2 linked regions of the Posidoniimonas polymericola genome follow. The protein of the gene in region 2 interacts with the protein of the main gene of each other region in a pairwise test. Links are inferred from orthologs where the notes say so. Each region holds a gene or a part of one and is shown on either strand. Other genes may lie near its edges.

Region 1 (6,970 bases), 170 kb from region 2 along the record:
CCTGCATCCGGCGGGCGTGGCGGTGTGCTTCGCGGGCGGCGGCGTGGCGTTCATGGCGCTCGACCTCTTGCTGTTCAAGATCAACACGCCGGCGACCCAGCTCGCGGCGATGCTGTCGGACTTCATCCCCGAAGCGATGGCCCTCGGCGCCTCGTTCGCGCTGGGCGAGAACACCGGGCCGCTGCTCGCCGGGCTGATCGCCCTGCAGAACCTGCCGGAGGGATTCAATAGCTACCGCGAGCTGGTCGACTCAACCGACTGGCAGGGCCGTAGGCTCGTGGCGGCGTTCGCCGCGATGGCGCTGGTCGGCCCCGCTGCGGGCATGGTCGGCTACCACCTGCTGTCCGATTCGCCGCGGGTAGTGTCGGGGGTCATGCTGTTCGCGGCGGGCGGCATCCTGTACCTGACTTTCCAGGACATCGCGCCCCAGGCCCGGCTCGAGAACCGCTGGGCGCCATCGCTCGGCGCCGTGGCTGGTTTTCTGCTGGGCCTGATCGGCGAGATGCTGGTGTCGGCATGAGCGACGGCGCCTAGCGGAGCGAGTCCACTGTCTTGAGCGTGGTCGCCTTCTTGAGGGTCGACACCATGCGGATGTCGGTGATCAGGCCTAGGCGTTCCTCCCACCACTGGGCGCCTTCCTCGGCCTCGGCAAGGGTGGCGTAGGTTTCGATATACTCCCAGCGGGGCTCGGCGAGTCCCTCGAAGAAGTCGACCGAGATCAAGTTGTCGGCGTCCATCGAACCGAGCCGCGGGTCGGTCAGGTGCTGGAGCATGCGGATCCATTCCCGCTCGGCGGCCGCCTTGGTGTCGAAGCGGTAGCTGACCCGCTGATAACCGTCTTCCCAAGTCCACAGCATGAACCACGCGGTGGCGGTTTCGGGCTCGGCAACGTAGAGCTCGAAGTCGTACGACGCGTCGACCGCGTCGGCGAGCGAGACCGAGTCGGTCTGGCCGAACGCGGTGGGGGTTAGAAACGAGAGGGGCAGCAGCAGGGCCGCGGCAAGTAGCGAGGACTTCATGACGACGCTCCATTCGTGTTCGGGTGGGGAAGCAACCTTCGTGCTCTCGCCCCCTCGTACGAATACAGCCCGCCGGTGTTACGCGGGGTCGGCGGTCGCCTCGCCATCGCGGAGCCGCTCTAGCCGCTCCCGCAGTGTTTCGACGCATGCGTCGACCCGCTGCTGCTCGTCGCACTCCTGGCAATCGAGGTCGGCGGCAGTAAACGGCCGTCCAATCCGGACCTCGATCGGCGAGAACGGCCGCAGCCACAGCGAGCCCGGCGTCAGGGCGTGGTACGCGCCCTCTATCCAGATGGGCACGACGGGGACCTCGAGGTGCGTCATCAGCAGGCCGACGCCCGCCTTCAGCGGCTGCAGGCTGCCATCGCGGGTGCGGGTCCCCTCCGGGAACCAGACGAGGTTTTCGCCGCGTCCCAGCACGGCCGACGCGGCGGCCAGCGCCGAGGTGTTCCGCTCGATAGGCACCGTTTTTGCTAACCTATTGAAGAACCGCCGCCCCGCGTGCCTGAGGACGGCGCCTTGTCGGCCCGCCCAGCGGGTCGCGTCGAGCGTCTGGTCGGGGAGCGCGGCGAACAGCACCGCCCCGTCCAGCGAGCTGGTATGGTTGGGGGCCAGAATAAGCGGGCCTTTGTCCGGCAGGTTCTCTAGTCCGACGACTGAGAACCGGAACAGCAGCCGCATCAGCCGGCGGTTGGCGGTAATGAACACCCGCCGCAGCCACGCCCGCCAGGGCGGCAGCGGCTGGAGCCACTTCCGCTGCTGATCGGTCAGAAACTGGTCGGGCTTCTCGAGGTATTCGGCGGCTGCGGTGGCTTCCATGGACGTTATTCAATTCGATTCGACACACGCCTACGAGGACGCATGCTCTCTCTGATGCAAATTTCGGACCTCCACTTCGGCCCGTACTTCCTGCCGAAGGTCAGCGAAGCGGCCCTGCGGGCCGCGCACGACCTGCAGCCAGGCGTGATGGTCGTCAGCGGTGATTTTACCCAACGTGCCAAGCCAAGCGAATTCCAGGACGCCCGGCGGTTCCTGGACGCCCTGCCGCAGGTTCCGACCGTCGTCACGCCCGGCAACCACGACGTGCCGCTGTACCGCGTGTGGGAGCGTCTGACGGCGCCCTACCGCAACTACCACGAGCACATCAGCCGAGAGCTCAACAGCACGCTGCACGTGGACGGGGCGACCATTGCCTCGCTCAACTCTGCCTCTCCGTACCGCGCGATCACCAACGGACGCATCCACAACACCCAGCTCGACTACTGCGAGCAGGCCCTCTCCGCCGCGCCGGACGGCGACCTCCGCATCGTCGTGGCCCACCACCACTTCGCCCCCGCGCCCGACTACGAGCAGACCGAGGTCATGCCGAAGGCCAAACGGGCGATGGACCGGTTCGAGACGCTGGAGGTCGACATCATCATGGGCGGCCACCTGCACCGCGCCTACATCGGCAACTCGCTCGACATCTACCCCGGCGCCGAGCGGCAGCGCGGCATCATCATCTGCCAGTGCGGCACCACCACCTCCCGCCGGGGCCGCGCCCGCGAGCGGGAGAAGAACTCGTTCAACTTCCTCGAGGCGACCGACCACTCGATCACGGTCACTCACTGGATGTACTTCTCCGATGCGGAGCGATTCGAACCGATCGGCCGGCTCGAGTACCCCCGCTGGCCCGGCCGCTCGCTGCCCGCGGCCCCCCAATAGCGGCCATCGGAAGCGGCCATCGAATAGCCGTTACGGGATAACGACCTCCAGCGCGTCCGGCACGGCCTCGAACTCGAACGGCTGCCCGGTGAGCGTCTCGCCGTCGGCGAGGAAGCGGAGCTCCGGATTGGCCTCGACTCGGAGCTTGCGGGTCCGCAAGAACGTGACGCGGTCGTCCTCGAGGTAGTCGCCCAAGAAGAACTCGGCGCTGATGGTCGCCAGATCGAGCGGCGTGCCGTCCTCGACCAGCACCACGTCCAGCAGGCCGTCGTCCATCCGCGCCCGCGGAGCCACCTGCAGTCCGCCGGCGGCGAACTTGCCGTTGGCGACCATCACGTTCCACAAGCTGAGGTTGAGCTCGCCGCCGTCGTGCTCGAGCCGCGTCTGGTAGCCGGTCAGGTCGGCCATCACCGGCAGGGCGTTCCGCAGGTAGCACCACGGCCCCCACGCGGCCTTGTCCTCGTGCCGCAGGCACTCGATGACGCGGTCGCTGTTGCCGCCGCTTGCGACGCACGTGAAGTACTGCTGCTGGCCGTCGCAGGTCGCCTTGGCGAGGTCGATATTTGCCCGCCTGCCCGAGCCGAGCGCGGCGTACGCCTCGCGTGGCGTGAGCGGCACCCCAAGTGCCCGGCAGAGGTTGTTCGCGGTGCCCAGCGGGATCAGCCCCAGCGGCGGCCGGGACGGCTGCTGCATCATGGTATTGATCACCGCGTTGATGGTGCCGTCGCCGCCGGCGGCGACAACCATGCTCGCTTTCTCGCACGCCTCGCGGACCGCCCGCTCGCCCTCGGCGGAGTTGTGCGTTTCGACAAACACCAGCCGCTCACCGAACATCCGCTCGAGTTGGCCGCGCGGGTCCGAGTCTGGGTTCGCGGGGCCCGCCGTGGCGTTGCGGAGCACGTAGACGGGCGCGTCGGCAGCTGAGGGCATGGCGGGTTGACTTGGGGATGCTTGCATAACAACGTTCCTCCTTGGGTTGACTTGTGCAATAGCCTCACGGACTCATGGTCGCAAGGTCATGCACGCTCCCAGACACGGTGCTGCTTGGCCCAGCCGATGAACTTCTCAAAGCCGTCGTCGACCGCAACCACGCCCTTCGCTTCGGCGTCGACGCCGGCGGCCTCGAGCAGCGGCTGCGCCGCCGCGGTGTACCCGATCGCCTTGAGGTGCGAGTTGGCCATCCGCAGCCAGTCGGCGGCGGCCGCCTGCTTGCCGAGCAGCGCGTCGGCGTCGTCGGTCGGCGCCACAATCACGGCGTCGAACAAGGCCGACGGGGCGCCGTCGAGGAAGTCGTCGGGCGTGACCTCCTGGCCGCTGCTGTCCTTGAACGGCCCGGCCGCCGGCGCGATGACGGCAACCGTCGCCTCCTCGGCTTCCACCGCCTCACGCAGCTCCTTGAGTAGCTTGGCGTCGACCCCCTCGGTGGTCAGGATTGCGATCTTTTTGCCCGCGATCGACTCCGGCGCCACGCGGTACTGCGACAGCGGCGCCGAGGGCTTCGCGTCGCGGACCTTGGCTGCTGGCTCGATCTTGTCGGCCTGGCCGACCATGCCGAGCTTGGTCGCCACGTTCTCGGCCAGGTCCTCGTCGATCAGCTTCAGGTGGCCCAGCATCCGCCTACGGACCTTCAGCTCCTTGCACTTGCCGAGCTCGAACGCCAGGCCGCCGGCGATGTGCTCCTGCTCGACCTCGAGCATCGACTTGTAGAACATCCGGGCCTGCGTGTAGTGGTCCCGGAAGCTCTCCGGCCGGGTCCGCATCTTGTCGCCCGCCTCGGGGACCGGGGCGCTGGCGAAGCCGGTCTCCGGGCACTCGCGGGGGGCGCCGTTGTCGAGCGTGTTCGGCTCGTTCGCCACCCGGCCGTTGGGCACGAAGGTCTGCATGTGGCCGTCGCGTTGGAAGTTGGCGATCGGGCACTTCGGCTGGTTGATCGGGATCTGGTGGAAGTTGGGGCTGCCAAGCCGCGACAGCTGCGTGTCGAGGTACGAGAACAGCCGCCCCTGCAGCAGCGGGTCGTTCGAGAAGTCGATGCCCGGCACCACGTGCGACGGGCAGAACGCGACCTGCTCGGTCTCGGCGAAGAAGTTGTCGACGTTGCGGTCGAGCACCATCTTGCCGAGCGGCCGCAGCGGCACGAGCTCCTCGGGGATCAGCTTGGTGGGGTCGAGCACATCGAAGTCGAATTTGGCGGCCTCCTCCTCGGTGAACGCCTGCACGCACAGCTCCCACTCGGGGTAGTCGCCCGCCTCGATGGCGTTCCACATGTCGCGGCGGTGGAAGTCGGGGTCGGCGCCGGAGATCACCACGGCCTCGTCCCACACCAGCGAGAAGGTCCCCAGCTTTGGCCGCCAGTGGAACTTGACGAGCGTGACCTCGCCCTCCTCGTTGATGAAGCGGAACGTGTGGATGCCGAAACCCTCCATCATCCGCAGCGACCGCGGGATCGCCCGGTCCGACATCACCCACATCAGCATGTGCATGCTCTCGGGGATCAGCGAGACGAAGTCCCAGAACGTGTCGTGCGCGGACTGCGCCTGGGGGAAGTCGCGGTCGGGGGCCGGTTTGACGGCGTGGATCAGGTCCGGAAACTTGATGGCGTCTTGAATGAAGAACACCGGGATGTTGTTGCCGACCAGATCGTAGTTGCCCTGCGAGGTGTAGAACTTAACGGCGAAGCCACGCACGTCCCGCGCGGTGTCGGGCGAGCCCTTGCTGCCGGCCACGGTCGAGAACCGCGCGAACACCGGCGTCTTGACGCTCGGGTCCTGCAGGAACGCCGCCTTGGTCAGCTCGGCGTGCGACTCGTAGCACTGGAAGTAGCCGTGGGCGCCGTAGCCGCGGGCGTGCACCACCCGCTCCGGGATCCGCTCGTGGTCGAAGTGCGTGATCTTCTCACGCAATAAATGGTCCTCGAGCAGCTGCGGTCCGCGGGGCCCGACCGTCAGTGTGTTCTGGTCGTCGCTGACCGGGACGCCCTGGTTGGTGGTCAGGCGGCCCTCGGCGCTCTTGGCCGTCTGGTGGGGTTCGCCGCCGGCGCCGGTGTGGGACTCGGGTTCCTTGGATGCCATCGACTCAACTTTCTAAAGTTTTGCTTGTGGTGGTTGAATCTCGCCGTTGCACGAGCAGCCTAGCCGGCCAGCTTCTTGGCGATCTTCGCGACGTGCTCGCCCTGGAAGCGGGCGATCGACAGCTCGTTCTCCGAAGGCTGCCGCGAGCCGTCGTCCTTGGCCATGGTGGTGGCGCCGTAGGGCGTGCCGCCCGAGATCTCGCCCATCTCCGACAGCCCCTCGCAGCTGTAGGGCACTCCCACTACCAGCATGCCGTGGTGCAGCAGCGTGGTGTGGAAGCTGGTGATGGTGGTCTCCTGCCCGCCGTGCTGGCTGGCAGTCGACGCGAACACGCTGCCCGGCTTGCCGACCAGGGCGCCCTTCTTCCATAGCCCGCCGGTCGAGTCGAGGAACGACCGCATCTGCGCCGCCATGTTGCCAAAGCGGGTCGGCGTGCCAAAGATCACCGCGTCCGCCTCGGCAAGGATGTCGGTGGTCGCCTCGGGCACGTCGGCGAACGCCTGACGGGCCTCCAGCGCGCCCATCTTCTTCAGCACCTCGTCGGAGAGCGTCTCCGGGACCTGATAGACCGAAACTTCGGCGCCGTCGACGCTCTTGGCCCCCTCGGCGACCGCCTCTGCCAGTTGGTAGACATGTCCGTAGGTGCTGTAGAAGACGATCGCGATTTTCATCGTGGAAGAACCTGCTGCCGGGGGTGAACGCTGACGGAAATCTTGCCGGACGCGTAGTGCGCATCCGAAGCAAGGGTCAGCAGTCCGGTAGCAGGGCGTGTGCCAATCGTGACGAGGCCGTCCGCAAACGATCCAATTGGCGCGTGTGGGCCCTAAGGAATAGAGGACCCAAGCAATAGAGTGGCCGATGCGGCTAGGTCAGCAGCTGCCCACCGGTCGCCAAACGCCCGCTTCGGGCGTTTTGGAACCACGCTGCCACCAAGAGCGAGTGGCGTAGAGAGAAGACTACCAGAGCGAGAACTGGGACGGCTCCGGCGACTCGTCGTTCGCGAGCGCCACTTCTAGCCGACGAGCAATCTCGGCGCGGATCTGAAGGCGGATCCGCCAGCGGCGCCACGCCCCGGCGTTAACGAGCAGGGGCTCGTACTCCGTCCGAACCGCCGGCTCGATGACCGCCAGGTGCGTCGCGCAGACCGCGGCGTCGTAGCGGGCAGGGCCGTCGACGACG
Region 2 (6,901 bases):
CCCGCTCATGCCGGTCAGGTTGTCGCAGGTGGTCGAGAAGCTGATGGCCAAGGCGCCCGGCGACCGCTACCAGACGCCCGGCGAACTGGTGGCCGACCTCCGCGACCTCGCCCGCGTCGCGGCCGACGAGGGCTGGGCCGACGGCCCCGAGCACTGGACCTCCATCGACCTCAACGCGCTCCGCGGCGGCGGGCACGCCGCCACCGAGCAGCTCGACACGCTGATGAAGCAGGCCGCCAGGCTCTCGCCCGCCCGCTCAGGCTGGGGACGCGGGGCCGCGATCGTGGTGTTGATGCTGCTGGCGGGGGGGCTCATCGCCATGGCGACCCAGCCCGCTCCGCTGCTCCCGAAGCAGCGCGCGCCGGTCGCCGTTAAGGACGACGTCCTCAGCCAGCTGTTCCACGCCAAGCAGGTCGACACCGAGGCGGCCTGGCTGGCCGTCAAACAGAACTTCTCAGACCTCGACATCCTGCACGAGATGATGGCCGATCAAGGGCTCGCGCGGTGGAGCCTGAAAGAAGGACGCTACGAGTCGGCCCGCGACGTCTGCCTGCGGCTGTACGACATGGCCGGCGCGTCGGACGTCGCGGTGCGAAACTTCGCCGCCGCCGGGCTCACCATCGCGTTTGTCGGCATGGACTACTGGGACCAGGCCCGCGAGACGGTCGGTTGGTTCGACCCCGACTACCGCGCCGAGTTCGAATCCCTCGAGCCGCAACTCTCTCAGATGTACGACGAGGCCCTCAATCGGCTTGACGCCCGGCAGTTTGCCGAGCAGCCGTCGCCCTAGCCGCCACGCTACACCCCAGCGACCGCCTCGTCGCTCTTGGAGCGCTGCCGACGCCGCTTCCGCTCGCTCCGCCGGTGCGGGCCGCTCGGGAGGTTCGGCGAGTGCCGATCCGGCAGACGGCGTGCCCGGGCCTCGCTGAGCTTGTCGCGCAGCATCGTTGCGGCGATGAACGCCCATACGGCGAAGAACGCGGCGCCTAGGATCGATTGCAGCAGGCTGTACGGCAAGGAAGGGCTCTTGGGCTGGGGGTTCGCAGCCTCCGTGTGCGACGCGGGTTAGAAGTCGACACTGTTGCTTCTCATCGTCTCGCCCGAAGCGCTGAATCGAGGGGGGCGGGGCCCGCCGGCAGGGTCGTCGCAACCGTCACGGACGGCCCCGCGGGGCGCTTGGCAGGGGATCGTCTCATGGCCCAGGGATCGCACAGAGGTGGCATAAATAGCCCGCTCGTTTTGGCGATTAGTGCTGGAAGACGGCGGTAGAAAATGCTAGTATGACGCGAAGTGGTGTTCGGGTGTACACTATTCGTCCAAGGCAAGCGCCGCTGGGCGGCACCGATTCCCCTGTTCCCCCCCTATTTTCCCAGGATCTAGCAATGCTGCGTCCTTACGTTGTGGGTGAAATCGAACGGCTCTTGGGAGAAGGCGTCCTCTCGCGGCGCGAGATCGCCCGGCAGGTGGGCGCCAGCCGGGCGATCGTGGATCGCATCGCCAACGGCAGCCGGGCGGGCGTCGGGGTCGCCCCGGAGGCCCACTCGGGCAGCGACTCGGCAGAGCTGCTGCCGAACTACTCGCGGTGCCCTGGGTGTGGGATGCGGGTGGTGCTGCCGTGCGTCTATTGCCGGGCGGTGGCCTACGTGGGCCGCTGTCGACCGGGCCTGGCAGTCGGCAGCGAGCGTCGGGCGGCCTAACCAGCGGCTCTATCCGCTGCAACCGGAGCGACCGCCAGAGGATTCTTGATAAATCTGGCCGCAATCGACGGCCGGCCGGAACGGCGCAAGCGATGTTTGGTCGGCTTTGCCACTTGGCCACGAGACGGCGCGTCCGCCGGGCATAAACACCCCGGACGCGCCGTTGAGGCCGGGGCCTCTTGGCGGTGCTGCCCGCCGCGTTTGCTCGTCCCCGCCGTCGGCCCAATCGGCAGCGCCGCCCCCGCAAAACCGCGCCGCCACTCGGGCGAGATCTTGCAGGATCGCGGGGCAGGCGATTGCTGACCCGCACGCGAACCGGTTACACTACCGGCTCAGCGCGGGGCGCTCAGCAGACGGGCCCCCGCGACCTTAGTTCAACGTGCGGCACGAATTTCTAGCGACATAAACGAAGGAGTCCTCGATGGGTGAGGTAGGTCGGCTGACCGTCAGCGATAAACAAATAGACCTGCCCCTAGTCCGTGGATCCGAGGGCGAAGAAGCCTTCGATATCTCGTCGCTCCGCAAGGAGACCGGGCTCGTCACCCTCGACGAGGGCTTCGTCAACACCGGCTCGACCACCAGCGACATCACCTTCCTCGACGGCGAGCAGGGGATCCTCCGCTACCGCGGCTACCCGATCGAGGACCTGGCCGCCAAGTGCGACTTTGTCGAGGTCGCCTACCTGCTGATCTACGGCGAGCTGCCGACGAACGCTCAGATTGAAGACTTCCGCAACTCGCTGCGGCGGCACTCGCTGCTGCACGAGGACCTGCGGATCTTCTACGACGGCTTCCCCCGCGACGCCCACCCGATGGCCATCCTCAGCTCGGTGGTCGGCGCGCTCTCCACCTTCTACCAGGACCTGGTCAGCCTGACCGACCCGCAGGTCGTCGACACGACGATCCACCGCCTGCTGGCCAAGCTGCCGACCATCGCCGCTTACTCGCACAAGAAGTCGGTCGGCCAGCCGTTTGTTTACCCGGACAACTCGCTGTCGTACTGCGAGAACTTCCTGCAGATGATGTTCTCGGTCCCCAGCGAGCCGTACGAGATCGACCCCGATTTTGTCGAGGCGCTCAACCTGCTGCTGATCGTCCACGCGGACCACGAGCAGAACTGCAGCACCAGCACCGTGCGGATGGTCGGCTCGTCGGACGCCAACCTGTTCGCCAGCATCTCGGCCGGCATCTGCGCCCTGTGGGGCCCGCTGCACGGCGGCGCCAACGAGGCCTGTGTCGCGATGCTCGAACGGATTGTCCGCGACGGCGGAGACGTCAAGAAGTACGTCGACATGGCCAAGGACAAGAGCAACAACTTCCGCCTGATGGGCTTCGGCCACCGCGTCTACAAGAACTTCGACCCCCGCGCCCGCATCATCAAGGCGAGCTGCGAGAAGCTGCTCGCCAAACGCGGCATCGACGACCCGATGTTCGACGTCGCCAAGCAGCTGGCCGACACCGCGTTGTCCGACGAGTACTTCATCGAGCGGAAGCTCTACCCGAACGTCGACTTCTACTCCGGCGTCATTTACCGCGCCATCGGCATCCCGGTCGAGATGTTCACCGTGATGTTCGCCATCGGCCGCCTGCCGGGCTGGATCGCCCACTGGCTCGAGATGCGGCGCAGCCCCGGCAAGAAGATCTGCCGCCCCCGTCAGATCTACACCGGCCCGCAGGAGCGGGCCGTGGTGCCGATCGAGCAGCGCTAGGCCGCTGCCCTGCGCCCGCCTGCCTGGCGGCACGTCGACCAGGTCCTTGCGGGACGGACGCGCCAGCAGCGCTGCGCCTGCGGCCTGTTCAGCCTGTGCGGCCGACGCAAACGGGTGCAGGTTCCCACACGCCCGGCGAGTCCGGGGATGCGTACGCTATGCTTGCGGTGTGCAATTGGCGGACGTTCTCCCCGGGGGCTGTATGCGACAATTCTGGCTGTGCTGCTTCGGCGTCATGCTCCTCGCACCCGAAGCGGTCGCCGCGCCCGAGGGCTACGAGGTCATCCCGTCGGAGATCGAGTTGACGATCGGCCGCAGCAAGCACCTGGTGGCCGAAGGGGTCACCAGCACCGTGCGGATCAACGGGCGCGACGTCCCCGTGAAGGTCGTCCGCCGCCCGGCGAAGAAGCTCAGTGTCGACAGCTTCTCGTTCAGCTACCCGTCGAGTTTCACGCTGCTGAGCAGCGCGAGCGCGGGCGACCCCGAGTCGGCGTCGTGGATGCTCAAGGGCAAGACCTGCCAGATCACCGTGCACCGCAAGGCGAAGAGCACCACCCTCAGCTTCCTCACCGACCACATGGCGGAGTTCTACGAGGGGCTGTCGGACGTGTCCGACCTGAGCCGCGGCTCGGCGACCCTGACCGTCCGCGGGAAACGCCAGCCGGGCGTGCGTTTTACGATGAAGACCTCGCGCGAGGGCCTGACGTTCCACGACTACTTCCAGCTGCCGGTGTCGTCCTCGCGGTACAGCTACTTTCTCGTCATCCACTCCGCGCTGGGCGACTCCTCCGAAGAGCAGGCCCGCAGCATGATCGGCACGACCCTCCGGTAGCGGGCAGGCTGCGTCAATGCGGCGGGTGGGCGGTCTGTTCCACCGCGCCTAGGATCCCGGTAGAATGCGAGAGCGTCCGCAATTGCGGGCCGCCCGCCTCTATTCTCCTGCCCCCTACCGGATCCAGATGATTGAGCTGCCAGCAATTCGTTGGGGCGAGCCCTACGAATCCCTCGAGGTTGACGAGGTCTCGCACTTCTACACCGGCGAGCCCATCGCCCGCGTGCACACGGTGGGCGCCGGCATCATCCGCCGCGACGCCAAAAAGGCCAAGAACGCCCGCCGGGCGCTGCAGGCGATGTCGCCGGCCGAGCTGATCGCCAAGTGCCGCCAGGCGGGCGAGCTGTTCGAGTCGGGCACGCTGACGGTCGGCGACTCGCAGCAGAGCCCGGCCGACTTCATCCAGCAGCAGTCGGCCACCACCGGCATGCCGGTCAGCATGTGCGAGGCGAACGTCTCGAAGAACGCCTTCATGCTGAAGAACCTGGAGAAGGTGCTCGAGTGCCTGACCCGCGGCCTGGACCTGAACATCCTGGCCCGCGGTTACGGCGAGGAGGGCCGCGGGGTCACGGTGAGCTACGCCGCGCAGTGCGACGCGCTCGGCGCCGTGCTCCCCAGCAACTCGCCCGGCGTGCACACGCTGTGGCTGCCGGTCGTCGCCCTGCAGATGGGCCTGGTGCTCAAGCCGGGCTCATCGGAACCGTGGACCCCCTACCGGGTTTACTCTGCTATGGTCGAGGCCGGCATCCCCGCCGAGGCGTTCTGCTTGTACCCGGGCGCGGGAGCCGAGATAGGCGGCGCGATCCTGGCGAGCTGCCGCCGCAGCATGATCTTCGGCGGGCCCCAGACGATCCAGCAGTACGAGGGCAACCCCCGGGTGCAGCCGCACGGCCCCGGCTACAGCAAGATCCTCCTTGGCGACGACTGCGTCGACCAGTGGGAGGACCACCTCGACATGATGGCCGAAAGCGTGCTCAAGAACGGCGGTCGCAGCTGCATCAACTGCAGCAGCATCTACGCCTCGCGGCACACCAAGGAGATCGCCGCGGCGCTCGCCGAGCGGCTCGGGCCGATCGAGGTCCTCCCGCCCGAGGACCCCAAGGCAGAGCTGGCGGCGTTCACGATCCCCGGCGCCGGCCCGGCCATCTGGGCCGCGCTCGAGGCCGACATCAAGGACCCCCAAACCACGCACATGACCGAGAAGTACGGCGAGCGGCTGGTCGAGAAGTCGCCGGTCGCCTACCTGCGGCCGGTCGTGCTGCACTGCGCCAGCCCCGAGGCGCCGGCCGCCAACAAGGAGTACATGTTCCCGGCGGTCAGCGTGGTCGAGTGCCCGCAGAACAAGATGCTGTCGGCAATCGGCACGACCCTGATCGGCACCGCGGTGACCAACGACGAGTCGTTCCGCGCCGACCTGATCGACTCCACCGACATCGACCGCCTGAACCTCGGCCCGATCCCGACCCCGCAGGTCGACTGGCTGCAGCCGCACGAGGGCAACCTGATTGAGTTCCTGTACCGCAACCGCGCGGTGCAGGTAGCGTAGCGGGTGGCTGGCGATCGCGATGCCCCCGCGCAGCGGGGGTGAGCCGACAGTCCCCCTCCCCTTGATGGGGAGGGGCTAGGGGAGGGGTGAAGATGTACCGCGACCGCAACCAGCGCGATTTCGCCCGCAAGCTGCGTTGTGAGATGACCGAGGAAGAACGCCTGCTGTGGCGAGGCTTGCAGCGTCGGCAACTGGGTGGCCTGAAGTTCCGCCGCCAGGCGGCGATCGGCGCCTACATCGTTGACTTTGCTTGCTTCGACCGAAGAATTATTGTCAAGCTCGATGGAGGTCAGCACAACGATCCTGCCAAGCGGCAGTACGGTGAGCAACGGTCAGCGTGGCTACGAACGTAGGGCTACCGTGTGCTCCGGTATTGGAACTTCGACGTGAGTGACGATGTGGACGCTGTTATCGAGGCCATTTGGATAGCGGCGCAAGAGCAACCAGTGGGGCAGCCCCCCACCCCTAGCCCCTCCCCACCAGGGGGAGGGGGATGATCGCCTCGCTCCCGCTTCGCCGGAGCATCGCCCCACCGCCCGCCTAAAATCCACATCTGCGACTCCCCCACAAATGCTCCCCTTCGACTTCCACTGCCCCACCCGCACGCTCTTCGGCCCCGGACGGATCCAAGAGTTGGGTGATCTCGTCGCCCGGCTTGGCGCGCGGCGGGCGATGGTGGTCTCCGATCCCGGCATCATCCAGGCGGGGCACACCCAGCGGGGCGTCGACCACCTGCAGGCCGCCGGGTTCGAGACGCTCGTCTTTGACGGCGTGCAGGAGAACCCCACCACCGACAACGTCGACGCCGGTGTAGCGGTCGCCAAGGACTACCGGCCCGACGTGATTGTCGCGATCGGCGGCGGCAGCAGCATGGACTGCGCGAAGGGGATCAACTTCGTTTACTCGTGTGGCGGCCGGATGCAGGACTACTGGGGGGTCGGCAAGGCGACCGCCGAAATGCTGCCGATGGCGGCCGTGCCGACCACCTCCGGCACCGGCAGCGAGGCCCAATCGTTCGCCCTGATCTCCGACGTCGAGACCCACGCCAAGATGGCCTGCGGCGACAAGCGGGCCGCCTTCCGCCTGGCGATCCTCGACCCGGAGCTGACGCTCACGCA

What was found.
Region 1: the proteins of Pla123a_RS10995 (region 2) and Pla123a_RS10345 interact in binary tests that used the Escherichia coli proteins (3 or more experiments, as listed by UniProt). The link is inferred for Posidoniimonas polymericola from one-to-one orthologs.

Annotation. Positions count from the first base shown.
Region 1 is NZ_SJPO01000004.1:305,392-312,361, forward strand. The notes cover bases 1,704-4,509. They hold Pla123a_RS10345 (diacylglycerol/lipid kinase family protein), read right to left. Parts: upstream 3,654-4,509; coding sequence 2,754-3,653; downstream 1,704-2,753. Other genes in these bases: Pla123a_RS10335 (lysophospholipid acyltransferase family protein), read right to left, coding at 1,704-1,838; Pla123a_RS10340 (metallophosphoesterase family protein), read left to right, coding at 1,881-2,723; Pla123a_RS10350 (catalase), read right to left, coding at 3,740-4,509. Also shown: Pla123a_RS10325 (ZIP family metal transporter), read left to right, coding at 1-520; Pla123a_RS10330 (hypothetical protein), read right to left, coding at 531-1,019; more of Pla123a_RS10335, read right to left, coding at 1,098-1,703; more of Pla123a_RS10350, read right to left, coding at 4,510-5,791; wrbA (NAD(P)H:quinone oxidoreductase), read right to left, coding at 5,851-6,462; Pla123a_RS10360 (hypothetical protein), read right to left, coding at 6,748-6,970. UniProt on the Escherichia coli protein: In vitro phosphorylates phosphatidylglycerol but not diacylglycerol; the in vivo substrate is unknown.
Region 2 is NZ_SJPO01000004.1:470,391-477,291, reverse strand. Bases 1,307-4,261 are described here. They hold Pla123a_RS10995 (citrate synthase), read left to right. Parts: upstream 1,307-2,118; coding sequence 2,119-3,405; downstream 3,406-4,261. Other genes in these bases: Pla123a_RS10990 (hypothetical protein), read left to right, coding at 3,641-4,237; Pla123a_RS11000 (hypothetical protein), read left to right, coding at 1,383-1,697. In the rest of the region: Pla123a_RS11010 (serine/threonine-protein kinase), read left to right, coding at 1-790; Pla123a_RS11005 (hypothetical protein), read right to left, coding at 799-1,017; Pla123a_RS10985 (aldehyde dehydrogenase family protein), read left to right, coding at 4,365-5,783; Pla123a_RS24600 (endonuclease domain-containing protein), read left to right, coding at 5,876-6,136; Pla123a_RS10975 (iron-containing alcohol dehydrogenase), read left to right, coding at 6,354-6,901.